2 regions of the Bradyrhizobium sp. HKCCYLS20291 genome follow, and region 1 is predicted to be linked to the other one. Evidence: riboswitches for the same ligand, from Rfam matches in the RefSeq annotation. Region 1 holds a riboswitch; the other holds the start of a gene.
What was found. A riboswitch is a leader RNA that binds a small molecule or an ion and turns the genes downstream of it on or off. The one in region 1 is predicted to bind S-adenosylmethionine.
Positions count from the first base shown of each region.

Region 2: another riboswitch for S-adenosylmethionine. It lies ahead of metX (homoserine O-acetyltransferase MetX); the one in region 1 lies ahead of ACQR07_RS09000 (O-succinylhomoserine sulfhydrylase).

Region 1 is NZ_JBNPTO010000003.1:237,493-249,557, reverse strand. Features, by position in the region: gene ACQR07_RS09015 (SRPBCC family protein) at 2-400, shown strand; gene ACQR07_RS09010 (MATE family efflux transporter) at 421-1,890, opposite strand; gene ACQR07_RS09005 (2'-deoxycytidine 5'-triphosphate deaminase) at 2,018-3,124, opposite strand; SAM riboswitch at 3,236-3,315, shown strand; gene ACQR07_RS09000 (O-succinylhomoserine sulfhydrylase) at 3,394-4,617, shown strand; gene ACQR07_RS08995 (GDSL-type esterase/lipase family protein) at 4,712-5,851, opposite strand; gene ACQR07_RS08990 (SGNH/GDSL hydrolase family protein) at 5,866-6,624, opposite strand; gene ACQR07_RS08985 (OpgC domain-containing protein) at 6,624-7,940, opposite strand; gene apaG (Co2+/Mg2+ efflux protein ApaG) at 8,276-8,671, shown strand; gene ACQR07_RS08975 (Hsp33 family molecular chaperone) at 10,012-11,007, opposite strand; gene argF (ornithine carbamoyltransferase) at 11,271-12,065, opposite strand, start outside.
Region 2 is NZ_JBNPTO010000033.1:1,134-13,198, forward strand. Features, by position in the region: gene ACQR07_RS36475 (S8 family serine peptidase) at 1-1,803, shown strand, start outside; gene ACQR07_RS36480 (hypothetical protein) at 2,119-2,718, opposite strand; gene ACQR07_RS36485 (secondary thiamine-phosphate synthase enzyme YjbQ) at 2,721-3,146, opposite strand; gene metW (methionine biosynthesis protein MetW) at 4,088-4,750, opposite strand; gene metX (homoserine O-acetyltransferase MetX) at 4,754-5,968, opposite strand; SAM riboswitch at 6,060-6,139, opposite strand; gene ACQR07_RS36500 (chorismate mutase) at 6,335-7,168, shown strand; gene hisC (histidinol-phosphate transaminase) at 7,206-8,303, shown strand; gene ACQR07_RS36510 (prephenate/arogenate dehydrogenase family protein) at 8,300-9,235, shown strand; gene ACQR07_RS36515 (DUF2125 domain-containing protein) at 9,238-10,422, opposite strand; gene ACQR07_RS36520 (gamma-glutamylcyclotransferase) at 10,522-11,115, shown strand; gene ACQR07_RS36525 (lysophospholipid acyltransferase family protein) at 11,121-11,888, opposite strand; gene ACQR07_RS36530 (YdcF family protein) at 11,901-12,065, opposite strand, start outside.

The DNA.
Region 1 (12,065 bases):
CATGGCATCGATTCAGAAGGACATTCCGATCGCAGCCCCGGCGGCTGCCGTGTGGGACGCAGTGCGCGATTTCGGCGCTGTTCATACCAGGGTGGCGCCGGGCTTCGTCATCGACACCAAGCTCGATGGCGACGTCCGCATCGTCAGCTTCGCCAACGGCAGCGTGGTGCGCGAGCAACTGGTCGACTGCAACAATGAACGCCGGCGCCTCGTCTATGCCATCAAGAATGAGCGCATCACCCAGCACAGCGCCTCGTTCCAGATTGTCCCGGACGGCGAAGAGCGTTGCCGGGTGATCTGGACGACCGACGTGCTGCCGCACGAGATCGCGCCCCATATCGAGCAGCAGATGGAGCTCGGCGCGCGGGCGATGCAGGACACGTTGAGCAGGACACGTTGAGCAGGCCCGCGCGTAGCGGCTCAGCCGATGCGCTGCGGCGGTTGCGAACCAGAGCTGCGGCCGGCCGCCAACACGGCCGGGCGCAGCCCGGTCACGGCCGCCTTCGATCCCCATGGGGTGAGCATGACGCTGGCCAGCGTCAGCACGCCGAGCAGCACCATCGAGGCCGCCGCGAGCATGAAGAAGTCGCCTTCCGTCGCCGCATGCTGCAGCAGATAGAAGCCGCCTCCGGCAATGAAGACGAGCCGCACCGTCTGCGCCAGCACCGGCCCGATGACGCGGGCCGCCCCCTGTGAGGAGAAGTACATCGAGATCGCGAGGCCGATGAACGCGTACATCGGCGCGGCGATCTGCAGGTAGTGACGGCCCGCGCTGCGTGCGCTCTCGTCCTGGGTGAAGATGTCGACCCACACTTGCGGGACGATCGCGATCAGTGTCGACAACGCCCCGACCGAGACGAACGAGACCATTCCGGCCGTCCAGGCGACCCGGCGGGCGCGCGCGATTTTCTCGGCGCCGATCGCCATGCCGACCATCGGTACCGAGGCCATGCCGATGGAGAACGCCACCGTCGTCATCATGAATTCCAGGCGCGCGCCGATGCCGTAGCCGGCGAGCACGGCGGTGCCGAACCCGGCCAGCATGTGCGTGAAGATGGTGATCGACAGCACCGACTGCAGCGGCGAGAAGCAGGCGACCGCGCCGACCTTGAGGATGTCGGCGAACATGGCGCGACTGATCGTGAGACCGCGGACCTTCGGCCTGACCCGGGCGCGGCCGGAGAACAGGTACCAGCCCATCACCGAGATGCTGACGCTGAAGGCGAGCAGCGCGCCGGCGGCGACGCCGCGCATGCCGAGCCCCAGCACGAGACTGAGCGTGCCGCCGAGCACGATCTGCAGCATCGCCGAGCACAGGATCATGAGCGAGGGCAGCTTCATGCTGCCGGTGCCGCGCAGGATACCAGCCATGGAATTCATCAGCCAGGGCAGCATGACGCCGCCGAAGAAGATCTGCAGATAGGCCACCGCGTGCTCCAGCACCGCGCCGCGGCCACCGAGCAATTCCAGCAGAGCGGGACCGAACAGGAGCATGCCGACCATGAAGGTCGCGCCGAACGACAGCGCGATCAAAAGCGCATGCGACGCCAGCGTCGAGGCGCGCTCGGTGTCGCCGGCGCCGAGCGCCCGCGCGATCGCCGATGCGACGCCGCCGCCCATGGCGCCGCCGGACATCGTCATGGTCAGGATCACCAGCGGGAACACCAGCGCCATCGCCGCCAGCGCCTCGATGCCGAGCCGGCCGATATAGGAGGTCTCGGCGATGACGACGCAGACGCCGGCCGAATTCGCGATGATATTGGGCCAGGCGAGCGACAGCAGCGTGCGCAGGATCGGGCCGTCGACCAGTGCATTGCGCACCGGCGGTCTGACGGGCGGCAGGGATCGTGCTTCGTCGATCGGACTATCGGCCAAGCCGATCTCGGACATGTTCGCTCCCCGCTCGACCGCGCGCGCAGCGCGGCGCCCCTTGTCGTTGGAACTGTCCTAGCACACCGCCGGAGAGCGCCCCGTGCGGTGGACGCATTGCGGGTGCGCGCGCGGCGCGCAGCCGTTCCTAGAGGCGGAAATGCTTGGAGAGCTTCAGGCCTTGCGCCTGGTAGTTGGAGCCGATGCGGCTGCCATACATCGCGTTCGGCCGCGCCAGCATCTTCTCATAGACGAGGCGGCCGACAATCTGGCCGTGTTCGAGGATGAACGGCACCTCGCGCGAGCGCACTTCGAGCACCGCGCGCGAGCCGTGCCCGCCGGCGCCGGCATAGCCGAAGCCGGGATCGAAGAAGCCGGCATAGTGGACGCGGAATTCGCCGACCAAGGGATCGAACGGCACCATTTCGGCGGCGTAGTCCGGCGGCACCTGCACGGCTTCCTTGGAGGCCAGGATGTAGAACTCGCCGGGATCGAGAATGAGGCTGCCGTCGGGCCGCGCCTTGATCGGCTCCCAGAACTCCTCGATTGGATAGCCGGCGCGGCGGTCGACGTCGACCACGCCGGTGTGGCGCTTGGCGCGGTAGCCAACATAGCCATTGGCGTTTGCGCCGGACAGATCGACGGACAACGCGACGCCGCCGGCGAGATCCGCATCGTCGCGATCGACCAGCCGCTCGGCCTGATGCAGCGCGACCAGTTCACCCTCGGACAACACGGCGTCGCGGTAGCGGAAGCGGACCTGCGACAGCCGCGAGCCCTCGCGCAACAGCACCGGGAACGTCTTCGGGCTGATCTCGGCGTAAAGCGGCCCGTGATAGCCGGCGCCGATCATGTCGAAGCGGCGGGTGCCGTCGGCGATGACGCGGGTGAACACGTCGAGCCGCCCAGTCGAGCTCTTCGGATTGGCCGCCGCGACGATATCCTTCGGCAGCGCCAGGCTCTCCAGCAGCGGCACGATGTAGACGCAGTTGGTCTCCAGCACCGCGCCGTCGGCGAGCGCGAATTCGTGCAGCTTCAATTCGTCGATCCGCTCGGCGACGGTCGATCCCGGCCCGGGCAGGAAGCTCGCCCGCACCCGGTAGGCGATGTCGCCGAGCCGCAAATCCAGGCTCGCCGGCTGGATCTGGCTCTCGACGAAATCATATTCGGGAATGATCAGGCCAGCCTCGGCCATCGCCACGATCATGCGATCGGGCAGGATGCCGTGGGCGTCGGGGCTAAGCGAGAACGGCAAGACCTGGTCCTTTGCAGGCGCCGGAACGGCGGCTTGTGAGCCAATATAGCGTCTTTCGACCGGTTATCCGATGGCCACCTTGACGGAAAGGCCGGTTGCGACTATGAGCACGACTTATCCCGTGGTGATTTGAGCCGGCCGGCTTGCAGCCACGTTAAATAAGTCGCTAAACAGGCCGGGGACGAATGTGATCCCGGCCGTGAGGAGTTTTCCCAGGCCGGTTTTTTTGTGCCCATCGCGCCGAGCGCGGTGGCCACGATGGAGGTCACATGTCCAATTCTCCTGCGTCGAAGTCCCCCGGGAAGACCCCGGCGTCGTTCGCCCAGTATCGCCCCGAAACCCGCCTGGTGCATTCCGGCGGCCTGCGCTCCGAATTCGGCGAGACGGCCGAGGCGCTCTACCTCACCCAAGGGTTCGTCTACGCCACCGCCGAGGAGTGCGAAGCGCGCTTCAAGGGCGAGGATCCCGGCTTCATCTATTCGCGCTTCTCCAACCCGACCACGGCGATGTTCGAGCGCCGCATGATCGAACTCGAAGGCGCCGAGGCCTGCCGCTCCGCGGCGACCGGCATGGCCGCCGTCACCACCGCGATCCTCGCGCCGCTGCGTGCCGGCGATCACGTCGTCGCGGCGAAGGCGCTGTTCGGCTCGTGCCGCTACGTCGTCGAGGACCTGCTGCCGCGCTACGGCATCGAATCCACTCTGATCGACGGGCTCGATCTCGATCAGTGGCAGAAGGCGGTGAGGCCGAACACCAAGTCGTTCTTCCTGGAGAGCCCGACCAATCCGACGCTCGACGTGCTCGACATTCCCGCCATCGCCGAGATCGCTCATGCCGCCGGGGCGCGGCTGATCGTCGACAACGTGTTTGCCACGCCGATCTGGCAGAGCCCGCTGGCGCTCGGCGCCGACGTCGTCGTGTACTCCGCGACCAAGCACATCGACGGCCAGGGCCGCTGCCTCGGCGGCGTCATCCTGTCGTCGGAGGCGTTCATCGCCGAGCACATCCACAACTTCATGCGCCAGACCGGCCCGTCGATCTCGCCGTTCAACGCCTGGGTCCTGCTCAAGGGCCTCGAGACCTTGGCGGTGCGCGTGCGCGCGCAGACCGAGACCGCGGGCAAGGTCGCCGACTTCCTCGCCGCGCATCCGAAGATCTCGCGGCTGATCTATCCGGGCCGCGAGGACCATCCGCAGGCGGCGACGGTGAGGAAGCAGATGCGCGCCGGCTCGACCCTGGTCGGGTTCGAGGTCAAGGGCGGCAAGGCCGCCGCGTTCCGCACCCTCAACGGCTTGTCGCTCGCGCGCATCTCCAACAATCTCGGCGACGCCAAGACGCTGGTCACGCATCCCGCGACGACGACACATCAGCGGCTGTCGCCGGACGCGCGCGCCGAGCTCGGCATCAGCGAGGGCTTCATCCGCTTCTCCGCCGGCCTCGAGCATGCCGATGATCTGATCGCGGATCTCGACGCGGCCCTCGGGGCCGCGTAGCGAATGGCGGTTTAAGCGAATGGCGAATAGGGAGTAGCGAATAGTAAGCCCTCATCCCCTATTCGCTACTCGCTATTCCCTATTCGCGCCCTCGTCACATCGGCCGATACGTCAACACGTCGGCCGGCGCGTTGACGCCGAGCTTCACCTGGCCGACCGAGCGGATGATGTCGTCGCCAAGCAGCTGGGCGAAGCAGGCATAGCCCCAATCGCTCATGTGCAGACCGTCGGCGATGACGAACTCGTTGATCGGGATCGCCTGGCGCTCGTGCCAGTCGCGCATCACCTCGAAGCGCGGGAAGATGCCGGCGTGATGCAGCTCGGCGATGCGGCCGAGCAGCTTGTTCATGCGGCTGGCGTTCTCCGACCGCTCATTGACGCGCGGCGAATATTGCAGGTCGACCAGCACGACGTCCGAGGCCGCCGCCTGGATCTTGGCGACGCCGTCGTCGACCAGCTTGGCGGTTTCGGCCGGGTCGAGATCGCGCAGCACGGCGTTGGTGCCGACCTGCCAGATCACGAGATCCGGATGACGGTCGATCACCGACGTCTCCAGCCGCTTCATCATTTCCGGCGCATCCTCGCCGCCGACGCCGGCATTGATGACGCTGATGTCGGCCATCGGATATTGCCGGCGCAGCTGCGCCGCGAGCCGGTTGGGGTAGTTGTAGTCCGGCGTGGTTGCGCCGTAGCCCTGCGTCGATGACGAGCCGAACGCGACGATCACGATCGGCAGGCCCGAGGCCAGCTTGTTGGCGACGTGCGGCAGCGAGATGAAGTTCTTCTTTGCCACGCCCTTCGGCGGCAGGCAAGGCACGCGGTTGAAGATGTCGGAAGCCGATTTGGCGACCTGCTTGACCTTGTCGATGGCCCGCTCGGTGATGCTCCGCGACGGCGGCTGCACCGCCGCGACCGGCTGCGCAGTTGCGGCGGGTGCGCTCGCCTCCGGCGTGGCCGGCTGGATCGGCGTGGCCGGCGGATTGCTGGCCGCAGGGCGCACGGCGGCGATCTGACCGGGCGACTGGCTGCCGGCCTGGGCAACCACGATATGACCGATGCTCGGCCGGAGGAGCTCGCTGATCGAGGCGTGATCGGCGTCCTGCGCTTCAGCCGCCGGCGCTGCGCTCTGCGCATGCGCCATCGGCGCGCCGATCGCGACGGCGAGCACGACGGCAGCAATCGCGGACAGCCTCTCCCTTGTCCTGGATACGCGGTGACGACAGTTGGTAGTCATGAACGAGACGGATCCTAGTTCTGCTGCGCCGGCCCGAGATGCGCTGCGTCGATGATGAACTTCGACAGCGCCCGGCCGAGACAATCGTGAACCTGCTTGGCCAGCTCGATCCCGTGCGTCGGATTGAACAGGTCGAAATCGCCCTGCTCGTTCCATTGCCGCATGATGGCAAAGCGGTCGAACAACGGGACGTCGCGCTGCTGCGCGACCACCCGCATGTTGTCGATGTAGGGCGGCACGGAGATCAGCGTCTCCGTCCGCGGGCTGTATTGCAGGTTCACCAAGACGACATCAGCCCCCGCATCCTGCAGCGTCGCGACACCGTCATTGACTGCCTGACGGAACTCATCAGGGTCGATGGACCGCATCGCGTCGACCGTACCGGTTTGCCAGATGACCAAATTAGGCCTTTTTCCTTCCACCAGTTTAACAAGATTGCCCGAGATTTCCTCGGCCGTCTTCTTCGGTTGCAGCTCGACGCTGAGGTTGACCGTCAGTGTCGGCAGCTTGTCCTTCAATGCGGCCTGCAGCCGGGCCGGATAGGCATTGGCGTCGGACGCGCTGACGATCACCGACGAACGGCTTCCGATCACGAGAATATCGAGCGTACGGCCGTTCTTGACGGCTTCTGCAACCTTCGGGAGCGGGCTCTCGGTGGTCAGCAGGTAGGCCGGCACCTCGCAGCTCTGCGGCGCGTCTTCGGCGCGCGCGGCCACCGCCAGCGAAGCCGCCAGCGCCGCGATACCAAACCTTAACCACGAGACGGACTTCATCAGCCCCCTCCCGCCATATCGGCGTTGCTCCGCGTCACCTTTCGCGCTGCACCCTTGTCGGCCTCACGCTTGTACCACGAAATCAGCGAGGCAACTCCCCACATGGCGAGGATGCCGCACAGGCTGATCATCGCGTGCATCATGGCGCCGCCAGACACTTCGGCAAGTACGAAGTGGCCCGCGAACGCCAGAAACACGCCCAGACAGAAGATCTCCAGCGAGTGTTGCCCGCAAACAATCAACGGGCGCAGCCAGCGCGACTTCAGCGGCGGCCAATCCTTGGGCAGATAGTGCACGGTGAGTGCTGCGAGTGCGAGGAAATGGGCGAAGCGCAACACGTCAAGGTCGGTCTTGTCGATCGGATACATCCATTGCTCGATTTGCCGCGGCATCAGATGGCCGAGTTGCGGGATGTACCAGGTCAAGGTGACGCAGAACGCCGCCACCAGATAGGCCACGCAGAGGCCGAGCGTGATCGGCGAGTTCAGGATGCGCGACATGCGACGGGCGCCGCCAAGCGCGCACCAGGCGCCGAAAACGAACAAGAGCTGCCAGGCAAACGGATTGAAGGCCCAGAAACCGTTCGGATAGGCCGACAGATAAAGATCGAATTCCCAGGTGACCGCGTAGAGAACGACCGACAGCGCCAGCGTCAGGTCCGCGCGCCAGCGCATCAGCGCCAGGATCAGCGGCAGGAACAGCATCAGCACGATGTAGAGCGGCAGCACGTCCATGTTGACGGGCCGGAAGCGCAGGATCAGCGCCTGCACGATGGTCACGTCCGGCTGCTTCAGGAAATCCATGATCCCCATCTCTTCGGTGTAGAGCGGGTTCTCGAAGCTGGTCGCGACGTAGGAGATCTCGGCGAGGAAGATCGTGAACAGGAAGACGTGGGCGACGTAGATCTGCCAGACGCGGCGCAGGATGCGCGCGGTAGCGATCATGAAGCCGGCGTCCTGCATCGCCCGTCCATAGACGAACGCCGCCGTGTAGCCTGAGATGAAGATGAAGATCTCGGTGGCGTCGGAGAAGCCGTAGTTGCGGATCGTGAACCAGGTCAGCAGGTTGGGCGGCAGGTGATCGATGAAGATCAGCCACAGCGCCAATCCGCGAAACAGGTCGAGCCGGAGCTCACGCTCGCCGACGGCCGGGAAGGTGATCGCGGGCGTCGCGGTGATGGCCGGAGCAGAGGCGACGGCCGGCGCAGCGGCAATGGCAGGCGCGGCGACGCTCGCGGCCACAGCGCTGTCCGCAGCCGGTGCGGCAGTGGCTCCGGGGACCGATGGTCCGGCAAGGCGATCGGCAATCGACGTCATCGGGCACCACGTCAAGGCTGCCAGCCCGCAGGCCCGGCAGGAGAAATGTAGGGCTGCGCAGTTTTTGCGCAAGCGATGAAGGACTTGTCAGCTGGGTCGCGCCCAGTTTTTCGGCGTTGGCGGACGGCTGGGAGCGATCGCGTGACGCAAGACGGATCGACGGCTCCCGGAACGCTGCCGGCCCGACCGGCGAACCTCGCCTCGCACCATGGCAACGGCTCGCGCTGACGGACGGACGACAGAGTCCGCGATTCTGGTGCCATAATCTGGAACTGTGTTGAAAGCACGATGGCGTTACGATTGGTTCCCGTCCGGCTTTCCGCTACAATGCCTCCATGTACCGCGCCGTGACTCGCCACATCGAAGTGACCGTCGAACCGAACTTCCTGCCTGAGAAGTCGTCGGTCGCGGATGGCCGCTGGTTCTGGTCCTATACGATCGTCATCACCAACACCGGCAACGAGACGGTGCAGCTGCGCAGCCGCCATTGGATCATCACCGATGGGGTCGGCCGCCAGCAGGAAGTGCGCGGCGAAGGCGTGGTCGGCGAGCAGCCGGTGCTCGCCCCTGGCGAGCGCTTCGAATACACCTCCGGCGTGCCGCTGACCACCTCCTCCGGTTTCATGTCGGGCTCCTACCAGATGCAGAGCGCCAGCGGCGAACAGTTCGACATCGCCGTGCCGGCGTTCTCGCTCGACAGCCCGGATGGCGGCAAGCGGGTGCTGAACTAGCGGGGCGAGGATTTTGTGCGAATGATGCGCGGTCGTGCGTGCAGCTCGTTGAATGCCGCTCTCGTCTTTCACTCTTTCGGCCCGCCGCGCCTGTCGATGACCTCCACCGCTGTCGTCCCGGGCAAGCATCCGGCAACGCGCCAGCGTTGGCGGATGCGCCGACCCGGGACCCATAGCCACAGGATCCCGTTTGGCGATGGCTGGAGCGGCGATCTTGTCTCACCACAGCCGCCTGTGGTTATGGGTCCCGGCTCAAGGCCGGGACGACACCATTTTTGCTGAGGCAGCTTGAGTCGCACGACCCTCTCCTACTGACGTCACAGCTTCGCGTTCTCGCGACGCATCCCGCGCCCGAGCCATGTCCGTTCGTCCGCCCTCTCGATCATGAGGGCGCAGGGAAGGCCGGGCCTCGGCTGAGGCCCGTGGCCCGCCTGCAGAAAAAAATGCAGGCGGCAGGTACCACAGGTCCAGCCGGACAGACCCGGCCCTCCCTGCGCAACGGTTTTAACGGCTGCTTCGCGTTCTCCCTGGTGCGCCGGGCTTGTTGGCCACCATCACGAGCGCGACACCCAAGGGCATCGACACCCGCTTGATATCAGCGTCGGGATATCAGGACCGCGCGACTTGACCGTGCGTGCATCGATCGTTCGTCGGCGCGGACTAAACCACGCTGCGTCGACACACGCCCATCGCATCCCACTGCCAACGTCTCGTGACGGTCGCGACACGCCCCTCATGCGGCAACAGGACGCGCGGAAATGTGCCAGTGATTTGCCCGACGGCACAAGCGATTTGTTGCTGCGACAGATTAGCGCGACGGGCAAGGCGGTCGGGCGCGGCAACGGCTCTCAGATCAACTAATAGCGATGGCGCCGGAAACCGTAGGGTGGGCAAAGGCGCCTGGAAGGTCGCACCCAGACACGAGATGTACAGCGCCGTGCCCACCGCCCGCAACCACTGCTCGCCATGGTGGGCACGCGACGCCCTGCGCCCTGCGGGCGCACGTCATCGCTTTGCCCACCCTACGGACTGAGGACCTTGCAGCGATAGCTAATGACGACGACAGTTTTTCGCTCATGATGCATTAGCGCGCAATGCCAGTGATTGCGCCCTCTCCCCTTGTGGGAGAGGGCATGTAGGACAGCGCAGCAAACGCGGTCCGGTGAGGGGTTGCTTCCACGAGCACCTTTCCTGGAGAGACAACCCCTCACCCAATCGAACTCGCGGAGAGGCCGGAGATGCCCTCTCCCACAGGGGGAGAGGGCGCTGTATCGAACAGCGCAGCTGGCTGAACCAACTTAGTCTGCCATGCTTGGAGCCTGCAAAGCTCGCGCCGAAGCTCAGTTCTCCGTCACGCCTGCCTCGTGCGGGGTGAACTGATAGACCGAAGAGCAGAACTCACAAGTCACGACGACCTTGTCGTCCTTGACCATGTCGGCGCGGTCCTGAGACGAGAAGCTCTTCAGCATGTTGGCGACGGCGTCGCGCGAGCAGGAGCAGCGCGCCTGCAGCGGGACGAGGTCGAAGACGCGGACGCCGCGTTCGTGGAACAGGCGATACAGCAGCCGCTCGCCCGACAGCGCCGGATCGATCAGTTCGATATCCTCGATGGTGGCGACCAGCGACTGGCCCTCGACCCAGGCTTCGTCCTCCTCGACCTCGTGCAGCTCGGTGCCCTCCGGCGCATCGCCGGGATGCAGGTCGGCCTGGCGCAGGCGCTCCGGCGCCTGCGGCAGGAATTGCGCCAGCAGGCCGCCGGCGCGCCAGCGGTGCTTGCCGCCGCTCCACTCCTCGCCGACGGCGAGACGGACGCGGGTCGGGATCTGCTCGGAGCGCAGGAAGTATTCGTGCGCCGCCTCCTCCAGGCTGCCGCCAGTGAGCGCCACCAGACCCTGGTAGCGGCTCATGTCCTGGCCCTGGTCGATGGTCATCGCGAGATGGCCCTTGCCGAGCAGGGCACCGGAGTCCTTGGCCTCGCCGAGACGCGCCTCGTCGTAGCGCGCATAGGCGCGCAGCCGGTCGGGCGCCTGGAAGTCGACCACCAGGAACGACACCGGACCGTCGGTCTGGGTCTGCAGGATGAAGCGGCCGTCGAACTTCAGCGACGAGCCGAGCAAGGTCGTCAGCACGATCGCCTCGCCGAGCAGCTTGCCCACGGGCGCGGGATAAGCGTGCTTGGTGAGAATGTCGTCGAGCGCCGGTCCCATGCGGGTGAGCCGCCCGCGCAGATCGAGCGCCGCGACCTCGAACGGCAGCACGGCATCGTCGACCGGCACGGCCGACGGCGCGCGGCTGGTGTCGAGGTTGATGTTGGTGTCGGGGGGATTGGCTGTCATGGGGCGTATTTGGGGTCTATTGGGACGAATGGAAGGGCATCCCCCGGCTGTCGTCCCGGCCTTGAGCCGGGACCCATACCGCGGATGCTATCAAGGGACGTTGGTGGTCGTCGCTCGTCTGATATCCGACGCTAAGCCGCACCGACGAACCACGATCTTCCAACTAAGCAGAGCAACAGTCACCGCTGCAAATCAGTTCGATCACGCGGTATGGGTCCCGGCTCAAGGCCGGGACGACACCGACGAGGTGGCGCCACCGAGTCCTACGCCCGCTCCCCGAAGCACCACGCCAGGATGCCCTTCTGGGCGTGCAGGCGGTTTTCGGCTTCGTCGAAGACGACGGACTGCGGGCCGTCGATGACGTCGTCGGTGACCTCCTCGCCGCGGTGGGCGGGGAGGCAGTGCATGAAGAGGGCTTCCGGCTTCGCCAAGGACATCAGCTTGGCATTGACCTGATAGGGCTTGAGCAAATTGTGGCGGTGCTCGCCGTCCTTGTCGCCCATCGAGACCCAGGTGTCGGTGACAACGCAGTCGGCGTTGGCGACGGCGACCTCGGGGTCGTGGCTCAGATGGATGTCGGCCTTGGTGGCGCGGATGAAGTCCTTCATCGGCTTGCCCGGCGACAGCTGCGGCGGCGTCGCCACGTTCAGCCTGAACTTGAAGCGCTCGGCGGCATGCGCCCAGGACGCCAGCACGTTGTTGTCGTCGCCGGTCCAGGCCACGGTGCGGCCCTCGATCGAGCCGCGATGCTCCTCGAAGGTCATCACGTCGGCCATCACCTGGCAGGGATGCGAACGGCGCGTCAGGCCGTTGATGACCGGCACGGTGGCGTGCGCGGCGAGCTCCAGCAGCGCCTCGTGGCTGAGGATGCGGATCATGATCGCATCGACGTAGCGCGACAGCACGCGCGCGGTGTCGGCGATGGTCTCGCCGCGGCCGAGCTGCATCTCGGTGCCGGTCAGCATGATCGCCTCGCCGCCGAGCTGGCGCATGCCGACGTCGAACGACACGCGGGTGCGCGTCGACGGCTTGTCGAAGATCATCGCCAGCACCTTGCC
Region 2 (12,065 bases), on a different contig from region 1:
GCAACGCTCTCGCAGCGGCGAGCGCAGTACATCCTCGCGCCGCGCCAGCAGATGGGGCTGGGAACGTTCAGCGCCGACTTCATCGTCCAGCAGCTGACCGCCAGTCCCGACATCGACGTGGTGAAGACCATCCAGCCGCCTCGGCTGCTCGACTTCCAGAGCGCCGATCCGGGACAGGCGCCGCTCGGTCCGATGGTGCTCGCCCGCATGGCGCCCGACAAGGCCGAACTGCTGAAGAGCCAGGCCGGCGCGCGGCTCGCCGTCGAGCGCGACCTGCCGCTCACCTACATGCTCGATCCCTCGGTGCCGCAGTTGCCGACGCCGCATCAATTGCCCAATCCCGGCGTGCTCGTTCCGCTGGCCGACGGCTTCTCGACGACAATCGAAGTGATCGGCGAGGGCGGTCCGTTGCCCGAGACGGAAGTCTACGTATTCGGCAGCGTGTGGCCGGTGCAGGGCGTCACCGACGGCAGCGGCCGGGTCACGCTCAGGATCCAGGGCGAAACACCCGACACGATTCGCGCGATCCTCATCAAGCCCCGTGTCGACTACTGGACGTTCTGGCTCGATCGTCCGCAACTGGTCCCGGACAGCGTCAACCGCATCGCCGCGAAGCCGCTGGGCGCCACCATCCAGGGTTTTCCGGGCCAGCAATTGCTCGGCTGGGGCCAGCGTGCGATGGGCCTCGACCGCCTGCCGCCCACCTACAACGGTGCCGGCATCAAGATCGCGATCATCGACTCCGGCACGGCGCCGACACATCGCAATCTGCACAATGTCGTTATCGGCCAGAGCATGGTCGGCGATCCCGCCGCCTGGTCCGTCGACACCATCGGGCACGGCTCGCATTGCGCCGGCATCATCGCAGGTGGTCCGGTCGGCAGCGGCGGTGGCATTCGCGGCTTCGCTCCTGCCGCGGAAATCCACGTCTGCCGGATCTTCCCCGGCGGCCGGTTCAGCGATCTCGTCTCGGCGCTCGACTACTGCATGGCGCATGACATCGACGTCGCCAACATGAGCCTGGGAGGTGGCGACCCCTCGCAGATCATCGAGGATAGGATCCTGCGTGCCAAGCAGCGCGGCATGGCCTGCATCGTCGCCGCCGGCAACTCCTCGGGACCCGTGCAGTTTCCCGGCTCGACGCCACATTGCCTGTCGGTCGCCGCGATGGGCAAGTGGGGCGAATTCCCCGACGACAGCTTCCACGCGCAGCAGGCCTTGGACGGCTTCCGCAGCAGTGACGGCTATTTCCCGGCGAAGTTCTCCTGCTTCGGCCCGGAGATCGACGTCTGCGCGCCCGGCGTCGGCATCGTGTCCTCGTTGCCGGCCGATGGCTTCGGCGCCTGGGACGGCACCTCGATGGCGACGCCGCACGTCACCGGCCTTGCCGCGTTGGTGCTGGCGCATCATCCCGACTTCAAGGGTCCGTTCGCAACCCGCGACGCGAACCGTGTCGAGCGGCTGTTCAAGATCCTGAAGGACTCATCGACCCCGCTGCAGTTCGGCGACCCGAACCGTTCGGGCGCCGGATTGCCGAACGCGATGCGCGCGCTCGGGCTGGAGAGCAGCGTGGCGGCGGCGCCCGCGGCCGATCCGTCGCTCGACGTTCTGCGCCGCCTGCTCGGACTGACGCGCGGCGAGACGCCAACGCTGGCGCCGCAGGCCCCCAATGGCAAGCTGAACGGCGCCAGTCCGGTGGCGAGGGGACCGGCGACCACGGCGGCCGAGCGGTCCAGCGCGCCCGTCGGAGACCCCAGCCCGGCGCAGATCCGCGACATGATGCACAAGGTCGGATTGCTCTAACTCTCGTGACAGGACGTCACGGGCCGTAGCCTCCCCAACTTGCACGACGGACAGTTTGCGCAGCTCATGCGCAAATGCCCGTCGTGTGATTTTGTTGGGCGTTCGGCATGTGCTCACCTGTTCGCGCCATCACATTGCACATCATGCGTGGCGCGATTACTCTTCGATGGGTCGGCATCATGACATCTGACTGGAGCCGCCCGATGATCAAAGGGAGCTGTCGCTACGGAGGCATTCGCTTCGAGGTCGACAAGGTCCGCGCGAATCGCCAGGAACGACACCGATCAGGCTCCGATCGGAAAAACGCCATGGGTGTCATCGCGCTCGCCAGGGCGCGGCGGCGTGGACCGCGTGGTCCAGGCCGGCCGGCGTTGCCCCCGCGGCATCGATGCGGTCGAGCAGAAAGCGTTTCTCATGCCGTGCCAGCCAGCGGCAACTGGAGATGAGCGCCGCACCGAACAGCACGAGCATGGTCGGAGGTGCCACGCCGACCAAACTGCTCAAGGCGGCGCTCAATCCTGAGGAAAGGAGTAGAATCAACGAGTGGACAAATATGAAGCCGATGACGAGCAGCAGCATGGAGAACCAGACAATCGTGAATGCGATGGCCAGGGGGTGCATCGAGAAGCTGCACCGTACCAACGTCCCATCTGATTGCGGGATCAACTCCGCGGAAAGAGACGTCTGGAACGAGTTGCGATACCTGTTCCTCTTGCACGCCCTGACGTGGTTTCCGCGAATTCGTCCGACGATGGGCCGCGTTCCGAACATGGCTCCGAACATGCCATGGTCCATGGCAACAGCAAGCCGCGCGCTCAATTCGTCCATCGGGCAAGGCACCAACAATTCCACAGTATCCTTCCCATAGATGCGGCGGATCGTCGACCTCGGCCAGCCGAGCAGAAATCTGTACATCGCTACTCCCCGATGATCTTGATCAGCGCCCGCTTGCGCCGGCCGCCGTCGAACTCGCCGTAGAAGATCTGCTCCCACGGGCCGAAGTCGAGCTTGCCTTGCGTGATCGCGACCACGACCTCGCGGCCCATCACCTGGCGCTTCATGTGGGCGTCGGCATTGTCCTCGCCGGTGCGGTTGTGGCGATAGAACGAGACCGGCTCGTGCGGCGCCAGCTTCTCGAGCCACTGCTCGTAGTCGTGATGATGCAGCCCGCTCTCGTCGGCATTGATGACGACGGAGGCGGTGATGTGCATGGCATTGACCAGCACCAGCGCCTCGCGCACCCCGCTCTCCTTGAGCGCCTCGGCAGCCAGCAGGCATCCGGCCCGCCAGAGCAGCCCGAGCGCAGTGACGCGAATGCTTTGCTGAGGTCGCCAGCGGGTCATGGGCGCATGGTAGGGTGGACCTTCGGAGGGAGGCAACGGCAGATGGCATGACGCAGGCGATTCAGCCGGCCGTCGTCGCTCACAAAATCCGGCCCCGCATCTCCACTCTGCGGAATGATGACGTCGCCCGACGGGCAGTTTCCGCATGCTCGCCATGCGCCAACTGCCCGTCGTGTTGGTTTGTCGCAATGTTGTCCCTTGCACCGTCGGGCAAATCAGGCGCAGATTTCCGCCCGTCCCGCCTCACAGCAAGAGGGGCGTATCGCGGTCGTCACGAACGCTGAGGTGGGATGCGGTGGGCGTGTCGGATTGCGCGTGAGTGAGCTCGCGCGGACGAACAATTCCGGCACGCACGGTCAAGTCGCGCGGTCCTGACATCCCGACGCTGATGTCAACTCACGGCGAAGCTTTCGCTTGTCGTGGGGATGGTGGCCAGAAAGCCCGGCGCACCAGGGAGAACGCGAAGCAGCCGTACAACCATCGCGCAGGGAAGGCCGGGTGTTCCGGCTCGTACCTGTGGTACCTGCCGCCTGCATTTTTTTCTGCAGGCGGGCCATGGGTGCGGCCAGCATCCGGCCTTCCCTGCGCCTCTGCGCTATCAGGAGGCGGTGAAATAAGCATAGCCCGGGCGCGCAGCTGCCGCGGGAACGGATCGTTATGCCTTCGGCTGTTTGAGATGTGTAACGCAATAAGCCAACGGCTCGCCAATATGAGTTGCGTTCTCGCGCGAGAGTCAGGGGCGGACATTTGGTCACCCAGCACTCAGCTGTCGTCCCGGCGAACGCCGGGACCCATACCGCGTGATCTATCGGTGAGACACAACTGGGAGTCATCGTCCCATGACCGCCGGTGGTTATGGGTCCCGGCGTTCGCCGGGACGACAGCGGAGAATGGCGCGGCTTCGGTGGCCCACACGCCAACGCTGGATGACGCGGGAGCCCCTACCGCCTCTCTGCGCGGCTCAACAAAAACACGCCCTGCTCGCCGAACATGTTCCAGAACCACCAGGGCATCGCGACGCGCAGCGGGCGGCCGTAACTATCAAGCGCCACCGCTCGCTCCATCTTCACGCCGATCTCGTCGCACAGCTGCACGAAATCCTTGATGGTGCAGAAATGAATGTTGGGCGTGTCGTACCAGGTGAACGGCAGATTGTCAGTGCGCGGCATGTGGCCGCCGACCAGGAGCTGCAGGCGCAGCCGCCAGAAGCCGAAATTCGGGAAGGTGACGATGGCGCGGCGGCCGATGCGCAGCAGATTTTCCAGCACGTCCTTCGGCCGGCGCGTCGCCTGCAGCGTCTGCGACAGGATCACGTAGTCGAAGGCGTCATCGGGATAGTCGACGAGATCGGTGTCGGCGTCGCCCTGCACCACCGCGAGCCCCTTGGCGACGCAATGGTTGACGCCCTCGCGCGACAGCTCGATGCCGCGGCCGTCGATGCCGCGGCTCTCCAGGAGCTGCAACAAATCACCATCGCCGCAGCCGATGTCGAGCACCTTGGAGCCGCGCTCGACCATGCCGGCGACGAGCAGATGATCCGGCCGATACGCCAGCACCTCGCCGCCAGTGAAGCCGTTCAGCGGCAGCACACCCTGCAGGCTCATGGCTCAGCTCCCCTTGGCGGCGCTGAGGCCGCGCGCCTTGCCGGCGGAATCGAGAAAGGCGCTGGCGATCTCGAAGAACTCGGGCACGTCGAGCAGGAACGCATCGTGGCCCCGATCGGTCTCGATCTCCGCGAACGACACCCGCGCACTGGAGGCGTTGAGCGCATGCACCAGCGCGCGCGATTCCGAGGTCGGAAACAGCCAGTCGCTGGTGAACGACACCACGCAGAAGCGGGTCTTGATCCCCCGGAACGCAGCGGACAGCGTGCCGTCATGGTCGCCCGCGATATCGAAATAGTCCATCGCGCGCGTCAGATAGAGATACGCGTTGGCGTCGAAGCGCTCGACGAAGGACGAGCCCTGGTAGCGCAGATAGCTCTCGACCTGGAAATCGGCGTCGAACGAGAACGTCGGCAACTCGCGGTCCTGCATGCGGCGGCCGAACTTGCGATGCAGCGCCGCGTCGGACAGATAAGTGATGTGCGCGGCCATGCGCGCCACAGCCAGCCCGCGATGCGGATGCGTGCCCTTGTCGGCGTAGCGGCCATGATCCCACTCGGGATCGGCCATGACAGCCTGGCGGCCGAGCTCGTGGAAGGCGATGTTCTGCGCCGAGTGCCGCGTCGCGCAGGCGATCGCGAGGTTGGCGAACACGCGGTCGGGATAGGCCACTGTCCATTGCAGCGCCTGCATGCCGCCCATCGAGCCGCCGACCACGGCGAACAAGGTGTCGATGCCGAGATGATCGATCAGCATCGCCTGCGCGCGGACCATGTCAGGGATGGTGATGATCGGAAAATCGAGCCCCCAGACCTTACCGGTCGCGGGGTTCAGCGAGGCCGGGCCGGTCGAGCCCATGCAGCCGCCGATCACGTTCGAGCAGATGATGAAATAGCGCGCCGGATCGAGCGGCCGTCCCGGGCCGACCAGCGTCTCCCACCAGCCCGGCTTGCCCGTCACCGGATGGCGGTTGGCGACGTGCTGGTCGCCGGTCAACGCGTGGCAGATCAGTACGGCGTTCGATTTGTCCGCGTTGAGCTCGCCATAGGTCTGGTAGGCGATCTGGAACGGCGTGAGGTCGACGCCGCAATCGAGCTTGAGCGGCTTATCGGCGCCGAACTGCGCCACCAGCGAGCTCGGATGGTCGACCTCGTGCGAGCGTTCTTCCGGCGCAACGGTGCGCAGCGCGGATGTGGATTTCGGCGTCAGGCCTGTCATGTCTCTCACCGCGGCCATTCGGCCAGGGCTCCCGAACCACGTGACATATCAGGCCATGAAAAACCCGGCCTGAACTGGGGTTCGGCCGGGATCGATAACGTCCCCGGCCTGTTTAGCGAGTTTTTTAACGTGGCTGCAAGCCGGCCGGCTCAAATGACCACGGAACAGGCAGAAACTAGTCCCGCGGGCGCTCCGCGTCAAGGCAAGCTGGGGTTGACCGATCCGGCGCCCCACGGCTGCAGACCAGCCAAGCCTAGGCAGCACAAGGTAAACTTGCTGTTGCGCGGGCCCGGCGCATCGGACAGAACGGCATTCGTTCCAGTCGGCTGCGCGCTCGCCCGCGGCCCGCGAAGAGTGACCACGCCCATGTCGAACCTGCCGCCCGCCCCGCCCTCGCTCGCCGACCTGCGCAAGGAGATCGACGCGATCGACGAGCAGGTCCATCACCTGCTGATGAACCGGGCTGACATCATCGACCGGCTGATCAAGGTCAAGAAGACCCAGGAGGTCGGCTCCGCCTTCCGCCCGGCTCGCGAGGCCGACATGATGCGCCGCCTGGTGCAGCGCCATCGCGGCATCCTGCCGCTCGACACCGTCGAGGGCATCTGGCGCGTGATCGTCTCGACCTTCACTTATGTGCAGGCGCCGTTCTCGGTGCATGCCGACGTCTCGGTCGGCGAATCCGCGATGCGCGATTCCGCCCGGTTCCATTTCGGATTCCTCGTGCCCTATGTCGCGCATTTCAGCGCCCAGGCCGCGGTGGAAGCGACGGCGCGTTCGAAGGGCGACCTCGCGCTGGTGTCCACGACCTCGGGACATGCGCCGTGGTGGATCACGCTCGAGCCAGCAGGCGCGCCGAAGATCATCGCGCGGATGCCGTTCATCGAGCGCGCCGATCACCCCGCGGCACTGCCGGTCTTTGCCGTGTCGCGCGTGGCCGACGACGCGCTGGTGCTGGAGGTCGAGACCTGGAGCATCCGCGTCTCCGGCTGGAATGCGCAGGTGTCGCGTGCGCTGTCGCCGCTCGCCGATGTCGTCGCGGTGCCCGATACCGCCTTCGACGGCGCAGCCCTGCTGGTGTCGATCGAGGCGCCGTCGAACATCGACAGCATCAAGGCGGCCCTGATCGCCGCGGGTGCCTCGGTGCGCTCGGCGGCCCTCGTCGGCGGCCATGCGAAACGCTATACGGTTCCAAGCTGAGACGCTCCGCGCCAGTGATCATCTTCCGGAGTTCATGATGTCCCGCCCCGTGCCGAACCCCGGCATATCAGACATTGCGCCCTATGCCCCGGGCAAGAGCCCGACGCCCGAGCCGGGCCGCAAGGTGTTCAAGCTGTCGGCCAATGAGACGCCGTTCGGCCCGTCACCGAAGGCGATCGAGGCGTACAAGAGCGCGGCCGGTCATCTGGAGGATTATCCCGAGGGCACCTCGCGGGTGCTGCGCGAGGCGATCGGCCGCAGCTATGGCCTCGACCCGGCGCGCATCGTCTGCGGCGCCGGCTCCGACGAAATCCTCAACCTGCTGGCGCACGCTTATCTCGGCCCGGGCGACGAGGCGATCTCGACCGCGCACGGCTTCCTGGTCTACCCGATCGCGACCATGGGCTGCGGCGCCAGGAACGTCGTCGCCGCCGAGACGGAGTATCGCACCGACGTCGATGCCATCCTCGCCGCGGTGACACCGCGCACCAAGCTGGTGTGGCTGGCCAACCCGAACAATCCGACCGGGACCTACATCCCGTTCGACGAGGTCAAACGGCTGCGCGCCGGCCTGCCCGCTCATGTTCTCCTGGTGCTCGACGCCGCCTATGCGGACTACGTCTCGCGCAACGACTACGAGTTCGGCATCGAGCTGGTGGCGACCACCGAGAACACCGTCGTCACGCATACGTTCTCGAAGATCCACGGCCTTGCCGCGCTGCGCGTCGGCTGGATGTTCGGCCCGGCCCACATCGTCGATGCCCTCAACCGCATTCGCGGGCCGTTCAATGTGTCGACGCCGGCCATGCTGGCTGCGGTCGCCGCGATCGAGGACACGGCGCATCAGCAGATGTCGAAGGCGCATACCGAGACGTGGCGCAACTGGCTGACCGAAGAGATCGGCAAGCTCGGGCTGAAGGTGACGCCGAGCGTGACCAATTTCATCCTGATCCATTTCCCGACCTCGGCAGGCCGGACGGCCGTCGACGCCGACGCGTTCCTGACCCGGCGTGGCCTCGTGCTGCGCGCGCTCGCCAACTACAAGCTGCCGAATGCCTTGCGCATGACGATCGGCACCGAGGAAGCCAACCGCCTGGTCGTCGAGGCGCTACGTGAATTCATGGGGCCGAAGTGACCGTTGCAGGAAAATTCGAACGCATCGCGCTGATCGGCTTCGGCCTGATCGGCGGCTCGATCGCCCGCGCGGCGCGGCTGCAGGGCGTGGCCGGCGAGATCGTCACGACCGCGCGTTCGGAGAAGACGCGGGCGCGCGTCGCCGAGCTCGGCATCGTTGATCAGGTCGTCGCGAGCAATGCTGAAGCCGTTCGTGATGCCGACCTCGTCATCCTCTGCATCCCCGTCGGCGCCTGCGGCCCGGTCGCAGCCGAGATCGCACCGCATCTGAAGCCCGGCGCGGTCGTCTCCGATGTCGGTTCGGTCAAGGGCGCGATCGTCCGCGACATGGCCCCACATCTGCCGGCGAACGTTCACTTCGTGCCGGCGCATCCGGTCGCGGGCACCGAGAACTCCGGTCCGGACTCCGGCTTCGCAGAGCTGTTCATCAACCGCTGGTGCATCCTGACGCCGCCGGAGGGCGTCGACACTGAGGCGATCGAGAAGCTGCGCGCGTTCTGGGCGGCGCTCGGCGCCAAGGTCGAGATCATGACTCCGGATCATCACGACCGCGTGCTCGCGATCACCAGCCACCTGCCGCATCTGATCGCCTACACCATCGTCGGCACCGCCGACGAGCTGGCGCAGGTCACCGAGTCCGAAGTGATCAAGTTCTCCGCCGGCGGCTTCCGCGATTTCACCCGTATCGCCGCGTCCGATCCGACGATGTGGCGCGACATCTTCCTGAGCAACAAGGATGCCGTGCTCGACATGCTCGGCACCTTCACCGAGGACCTCTCGAAGCTGACGCGGGCGATCCGGCGCGGCGATGGCGAGGCGTTGTTCGATCACTTCACGCGCACGCGCGCGATCCGCCGCGGCATCGTCGACATCGGCCAGGATTCGGCGGCGCCGGATTTCGGTCGGCCGCTGCCGCAGTTGAAGAAGCCCTGAGGTCAGAACAGCGGAGGGACGCGGGCGACCTTGAACGGACCGAGCACGACGACGCCATCGGAGAAGCGCAGCGGGAAGGTCCGCGCCTTGCGTCCTTCCAGCGTCGTCTCCTTGCCGAGCGCGTTGATGCCGATCGCTACGCCGACATTGGCGTTCTGCTTGACGACCTTGCCGAGGCTGGGAATGGCGCGGTCGAGCGCGCCGAGCAGATTGTTGACGTCCTGCGACTTCACACCCGGCGCCACGCGATCGAGCGTCCCCTGCGGCACGCCGTTCTCGAGCATCTTGTCGAGGCCGAGCGCCGGAATGACCTTTTCGATTCCGGCCACCGTCATCTGCACCTTGCCCTCGATGCCGCCGTTGGCCGTCAGGCCGAGCGTGCCGGCGGCGAGCGCCAGCAACTCACCTTGCTGGATGCGCGCCTGGACGATTTCGACATGACCGCCCGCCGCCTGAATCTCGCGAAAGCGCTCCGGCCAGGGTTTGGGGCGGAAGTCCTTCAGCCCGGTGACCCGGGCCTGGATATCGGTATTGAACGGCTCTGCGAGCAGCGGATGACTGCCCTGGATGCTGCCGCCGTCGATCTGCAGCGACGTCTCCAGCAACGGGTGGTCCGACGCCGTGCCCTCGGCAATACGTCCGTGCAATTCGGCGTGATCGGCCCGCGCGGCCGGCACGGGAGCGCCGCCGTCGATCCGGTCGATGGTCGGCTGCTCGAACACGAGGTCCGCGCGCTGCGGCGGCCCGGGCAGCCCGCGCACGCTCGCCTGGCCGACGCGCCAGTTGGCGGTGAAAGCGGCGGGGCTGCGTCCATCGGCGATCGTCGCCGGCCCCTTGAACTCGGCGATGATCCGCTTCGGATCCCACACCTGCGCGACGACCAGGATCTCGTCGAGCTTGGCGTTCATCAGCGGCGTGCCGGCGGCCTGCGAGAACAGCGCCACGGTCGGATCGGCGCAGCGGACCTCGAGCCGGAACGGGAAGCCGCCGACCGAGCGCTGGGCGCAATCATAGACGCGGCCGGACTTCGCCTCGCGCGCGCGCCAGGCGTCGGCCTGGACATCCACCTGCGAAGCGGCAAAGAACCAGAACGCGCTCCACCCGACCGCCGCGATCAGCAGCAGGACTGGAGCGATCAACAGCCCTACGAGGGAGCGCCTGCGGGGCGCTTGCGGCGAACGAGACATGCAGGACACCCTTTGGGCAGCAAATTTGGCGATTCCGCGATCACGGATTGTGTATGTAAGTTACGATTTCGCGATCGCCACCCTTAGGCTTCCTCTCGGATGTCCGCAATGACCCTCTCTGAACGCGAGCTTCCGCACGGCGACCTCTGGGTGTTCGGCTACGGCTCGCTGATGTGGCGCCCGGGTTTCGACTTTCTCGAGCAGGTGCCGGCGCGACTGATCGGCGAGCACCGCGCGCTGTGTGTGTACTCCTTCGTCCACCGCGGCACGCCGGAAAAGCCGGGCCTCGTGCTCGGCCTCGACCGCGGCGGCGCGTGTCGCGGGATCGCGTTCCGGGTGGCCGAAGACAAGCGCGAGGCGACCATCGCATACTTGCGCGCGCGCGAGCAGGTGACCTCGGTGTATCGCGAGGTGCGACGTTCGGTCTGGCTGGAAAACGACGCGCGCGAGCGGGTGAGCGCGCTCGTCTACGTCGTCGACCGCGGGCACGTGCAATATGCCGGGCGGTTGTCGTTGCACGAGCAGTTGCGTCACGTGCGCCAGGGCCACGGCCAATCCGGCGCCAACTGCGACTACGTGATCTCGACCGTCAAGGCGATCGAGGCGCAGGGTTTTCGCGATGCGCAGCTGCATCGGCTGGCGACGATGCTGCATGACGACGGTCACGCGCTGCCTCAGCCGGGAGGAACATGACTCGTTCACCCCTCGGCCGTCGCCGGTCGACGACTGAACAGCTTCGCCTGCTCGGCCTGCCCTGCCGATACGAGGCGATTGGTCGCATCCTCGATCGTGCGCTCGATCCGCGTCATGAATTCAGCGCGCGGCAGCCCGGGCGGCAGCGGGTCGAGAAACTCGACGACGAGCGTGCCGGGATAGCGAAGAAAGGTTCGCCGCGGCCAGAACAGCCCCGAATTCAGCGCCACCGGAAGGCACGGCACGCCGCAATCGGCATAGATCAAGCCGACACCGCCCTTGTAGTCCGGCGGTGCGCCGGGAGCGCGACGCGTTCCTTCCGGGAAGATCACGAACTGCCGGCCGTGCTTCACCTCTTCCGCAGCCCGCTGCATCACCTGCTTCAGCGCACGCGCGCCGGAGCTGCGGTCGATCGCAACCATGTTTGCCTTCAGCAGGTACTGCCCGAACACGGGAATGCGCAGCAGCTCGCGCTTCAGGACGAAGAACGGCGCGTCGAAGAAGTGCAGCAGCGAGATCGTCTCCCACATCGACTGGTGCTTGGCGGCGACGATCAGCGGACCCTTGGGGATCTTCTCGGCGCCGCGATACTCGACCCTGATGTTGCAGACCAGGCGCATCAGCACGATGTTGCTCTGCGCCCACCAGTTCGCGACGCGCAGCACGGCCCTGCGCGGCATGAACAAGGTCGGCAGAGCGACCAGCGCCCAGAACACGAAGTTCGGATAGAACAGGATGTTGAACAGCAGCGAGCGCAGGAAGATCGAAACCATCAGGGACCCAGTTCAATTGGCTTGCGCCGTCGCAGGACGCCGCGACACCGAGCCGGTCGGCGGCTCGACTTCGGGCACAAGGTCGAGGCCGAGATCGGCCAGGCGCAGCCGCGCCTCGGCGGCAACATATTTGGCATATTCGGACAGCAGAAGCCGCAGCGTCGGACCGCTGGTCCA